2 regions of the Bacillus cereus group sp. Bce041 genome follow, and region 1 is predicted to be linked to the other one. Evidence: riboswitches for the same ligand, from Rfam matches in the RefSeq annotation. Region 1 holds a riboswitch; the other holds the start of a gene.

Region 1 (2,208 bases):
GCCCGAAAGCAATTACATCTTTCGTTATTCCGACAGGTTACTCATTTAACTTAGATGGATCAACTTTATATCAAGCAATTGCGGCTATTTTCTTAGCGCAAATGTACGGTATTGATTTATCTATTACACAACAAATTACATTGTTGCTTGTATTAATGGTTACATCAAAAGGTATCGCAGGTGTACCGGGCGTATCATTCGTTGTATTATTAGCGACACTTGGTACAGTAGGTATTCCACCTGAAGGCTTAGCGTTCATTGCTGGTATTGACCGTATTTTAGATATGGCTCGTACAGCAGTTAACGTTGTAGGAAACTCTTTAGCAGCTGTAGTTATGTCTAAGTGGGAAGGTCAATATGACGCTGAAAAAGGACAAGCTTATTTAAAAGAGATTTCTGAAAAGGGTCAAGCGGCTTAATTATAATATGAACAAGCTCTCACATAATATGTGGGAGCTTTTCTGTATATAGAAGAGGAGTAGACATAATGAAACGTAAATATGGTGACGGTTCTTCGTGGAAGAGACTAATAGAAAAGAGTTATACGGTTAAGCAAATGGAAGAGGGAATGCTCGGAATACTGGATATAAAAAAGGTGAGAGAGCCTAGTTGTAAAGAATATGATGGTGAAGAACTTTGTATTGCAGCGGATCAGTATACGTGGATTCAATATTTCATAGACGGGAAAAACTTTGCGATTACCGCTATGTTAGATGATCAGAAAAAATTAGTGCAATATTATATCGATGTGGCGAAAGAATATAAAATAGACGATCGTGGTTTACCGTATTTTGATGATTTATATTTAGATGTAGTATTATTATCTAGCGGTAAGGTGTATGTATTAGATGAAGAGGAGCTAGAGGATGCTTATAAAAGTGGTGATGTCACGAAGGAAGAGTATGAGCTAGCTTGGTACACTACGAAATGGATATTAGCAACAATAAAAAATAGTGAATTTTATTGGATTTCAATATTGGAAGAAGAAATCGAAAAGTTAAAATGATTGTTGTATTCAAATTTTTGTATAATTACCAAAAAAATCTATACAAAAAATAATTGACTTTTGTTTTGTAAGCGAGTAAAGTTAGGGAAGAAATTATTATTAAAAAATAAATATGAAACCTTCTTATAAAGAGAGGCGGAGGGACTGGCCCTACGATGCCTCGGCAGCGGACTCGATTTCAGAGTGCTGTGCCAAATCCAGCAAGCATGTGCTTGAAAGATGAGAAGAGCGTTTCTTATAGATGTATAAGACCTCTTCTCATCGGAAGAGGTCTTTTGTTATTCATTAGAAAAAGGTTGAAACTAGGGAGAGATGGTACTTTGAAAGAAACGAGAGGAAATGGTTTAGCTTTATTACCACTTGGGATATTTTTGGCGCTATTTATTGGTTCTGGAATTATTACAGGTGATTTCTATAAATTGCCAATACTTGTAGCGATTTCAATTGCTGTAGGAGTCGCTTTAGTGATGAATCGTAAAGAAAGTTTTAATGTGAAAGTAGAGCGGTTCGCTAAAGGTGCAGGAAATCCGGATATCATGATTATGGTATTAATTTTTGTGCTTGCAGGTGCATTTTCTGAAACTGCTAAAGGAATGGGCGGAGTAGACTCAACTGTTAATTTAGCGTTAACTATTTTACCGCCAGGATTTATCGTAGCTGGAATCTTTGTTATTGGTGCATTTATTTCATTAGCGATGGGAACTTCAATGGGAACAATTGCAGCATTAGCGCCGATTGCTGTAGGTATTAGTGGTCAAACTGATATCTCAATTGCGCTTGCAATGGCTACTGTTGTTGGCGGAGCGATGTTTGGTGATAATTTATCATTTATTTCAGATACAACAATCGCAGCTGTTCGTTCACAAGGAACAGAAATGAAAGATAAGTTTAAAACGAACTTTTTAATTGTGTTACCAGCGGCTATTATTACAATTGTACTATTAGTAATAGTTACTTCAGGAAGTGACACGCAGATTAAAGCACATAGCTTTGATTGGATAAAGATTTTACCGTACGCAGGAGTACTTATTACAGCGTTACTTGGCTGGAATGTACTTATTGTATTAACTGGTGGAACTGTACTATCTGGTGTTATCGGTCTTATAGATGGAAGTTACACGTTAGAAAGTTTCTTTAAAAGTGTAACGACTGGAATGGGCGGTATGATGGAGTTAGTATTACTTGCTATATTAATTGGCGGT
Region 2 (2,208 bases), on a different contig from region 1:
CTAGTGACAAATGATATAATCTTTCCAGTATTTTGTAAAGAGAAAAATAAGAATGGGGCTGAAAAAATGAAAGTCGCATGTATTCAAATGGATATTGTTTTTGGAGATGTAGAAAAAAATATTGAGAATGCTAAAAATAAAATAAGTGAAGCTATGAAGGAAAGGCCAGATGTTATCGTCTTACCAGAACTATGGACAACAGGATATGATTTAACGAGACTTTCTGAAATTGCAGATAGGGATGGAGTGGAAATGAAAGAAAAGTTAATAGAATGGGCGAAGCGATATGATGTACATATTGTTGGTGGGTCCATAGCAAAGCAAACAGAGCAAGGCGTTACAAATACGATGTATGTTGTAAATAATGAAGGACAGTTAGTCAACGAATATAGTAAAGTACATTTATTTCAGCTTATGGATGAACATAAATATTTAATAGCTGGTAATGGTACGGGCGAATTTAAGCTAGATGATGTTGAATGCGCTGGAACAATTTGTTATGATATTCGTTTTCCAGAGTGGATGCGTGTTCATACTGCTAAAGGGGCAAAAGTATTATTTGTTGTAGCTGAATGGCCATTAGTTCGTTTAGCACATTGGCGTTTGCTATTGCAAGCAAGAGCAGTTGAAAATCAGTGTTATGTTGTTGCGTGTAATAGAGCAGGGAAGGATCCGAATAATGTGTTTGCAGGTCATTCTTTAATTGTGGATCCTTGGGGTGAAGTTGTAGTAGAGGCGAATGAAGAGGAATCAATTTTATTTGGAGAGCTTGAATTCGAGAAAATTAAAGAAGTACGTAAAGGAATTCCAGTTTTTGCGGATCGCCGTCCAGAATTATACAAATAAAATGTTGACAAGTGATTTTTATTCTTGGTATAGTCTTCAACATAAAGTTAAAAATTCAAAAAATTATACAACTCTTATCAAGAGCAGGTGGAGGGATTTGGCCCGATGAAGCCCAGCAACCGACCGTAATACCATTGTGAAATGGGGCGTTTATTACGCCAAAAGGCACGGTGCTAATTCCAGCAGAAAGTAAAACTTTCTGGCAGATAAGAGGGGAGAAGATAAACTTCAAACCTCTTTCTTAGTGGAAAGAGGTTTTTCTATGTTAGAAAAACCTCTGAATTTAAAAAGGGGGAGAAGAAGATGGGATATTATTCATTAACAGAAATAACAGCTGTACAATATGCGAAAGATCATGGCTATTTTGAAGAGAAGGCAAATGTCATTTGTCATGAAATTGGAGATGGAAACTTAAATTACGTGTTCAAATTAGATGATGGAGAGAAATCCATTATAATAAAACAAGCACTGCCTTATGCGAAAGTAGTTGGTGAAAGCTGGCCATTGTCTATAAAAAGAGCAACGATTGAAAGCAAGGCATTACAAATTTTTGCGCAGTATGTACCGGATTATGTTCCAGTAGTGTACAGTCATGACGAAGAGTTAGCGATAACGGTAATAGAAGACTTATCAAGACTAACAATTACAAGAAAAGGATTAATAGACGGAGAAGAATATCCGCTTTTATCCCAGCATATTGGTCGTTTTCTAGCACATGTTTTATTTTACACTTCAGATTTTGGTTTACAGTCAGAAGAGAAGAGGATACTAGAAGGTACCTTTGTAAATCCGGACCTATGTAAAATTACAGAGGATTTAGTGTTTACAGATCCGTTTGGGCATTATGATACAAATGATTATGAGCCAGATTTACAGCTCGTGGTTGATGAACTTTGGAGTGATAAAACTTTAAAACTAAAAGTAGCACAATATAAATATAAGTTCTTAACAAGAAAAGAAACTCTTATTCATGGTGATTTACATACTGGTAGTATTTTTTCGTCACCTTCTGAAACGAAAGTGATTGATCCAGAATTTGCGACATATGGCCCATTTGGGTTTGACATAGGTCAATTTATTGCAAATCTATTATTAAATGCGTTATCTAGAGAAGAAGAAAAGAGAAGTGTACTATTTTTCCATATAGAAAAGACGTGGAGTTATTTTGTAGAGACTTTTACAAAGTTATGGATTGGAGAAGGTGTAGAAGCATATACGAAAGAAAAACAATGGTTACCAATTATTTTGCAAAATATCTTTACTGATGCTGTTGGATTTGCCGGATGTGAACTAATTCGTAGAACAATTGGTTTAGCTCATGTAGCAGATTTAGATGAAATAGAAAATAAAGAAACAAGAATT

Evidence for each region. A riboswitch is a leader RNA that binds a small molecule or an ion and turns the genes downstream of it on or off. The one in region 1 is predicted to bind S-adenosylmethionine.
Region 2: linked by a shared signal. The riboswitch ahead of mtnK (S-methyl-5-thioribose kinase) and the one ahead of ACUN13_RS08280 (Na+/H+ antiporter NhaC family protein) in region 1 are both predicted to bind S-adenosylmethionine.

The regions. Positions count from the first base shown of each region.
Region 1 is NZ_JBQXON010000002.1:452,672-454,879, reverse strand. Features, by position in the region: gene gltP (glutamate/aspartate:proton symporter GltP) at 1-419, shown strand, start outside; gene ACUN13_RS08285 (DUF402 domain-containing protein) at 488-1,006, shown strand; SAM riboswitch class I at 1,127-1,232, shown strand; gene ACUN13_RS08280 (Na+/H+ antiporter NhaC family protein) at 1,327-2,208, shown strand, end outside.
Region 2 is NZ_JBQXON010000001.1:326,183-328,390, reverse strand. Features, by position in the region: gene ACUN13_RS01610 (carbon-nitrogen family hydrolase) at 1-846, shown strand, start outside; SAM riboswitch class I at 918-1,059, shown strand; gene mtnK (S-methyl-5-thioribose kinase) at 1,150-2,208, shown strand, end outside.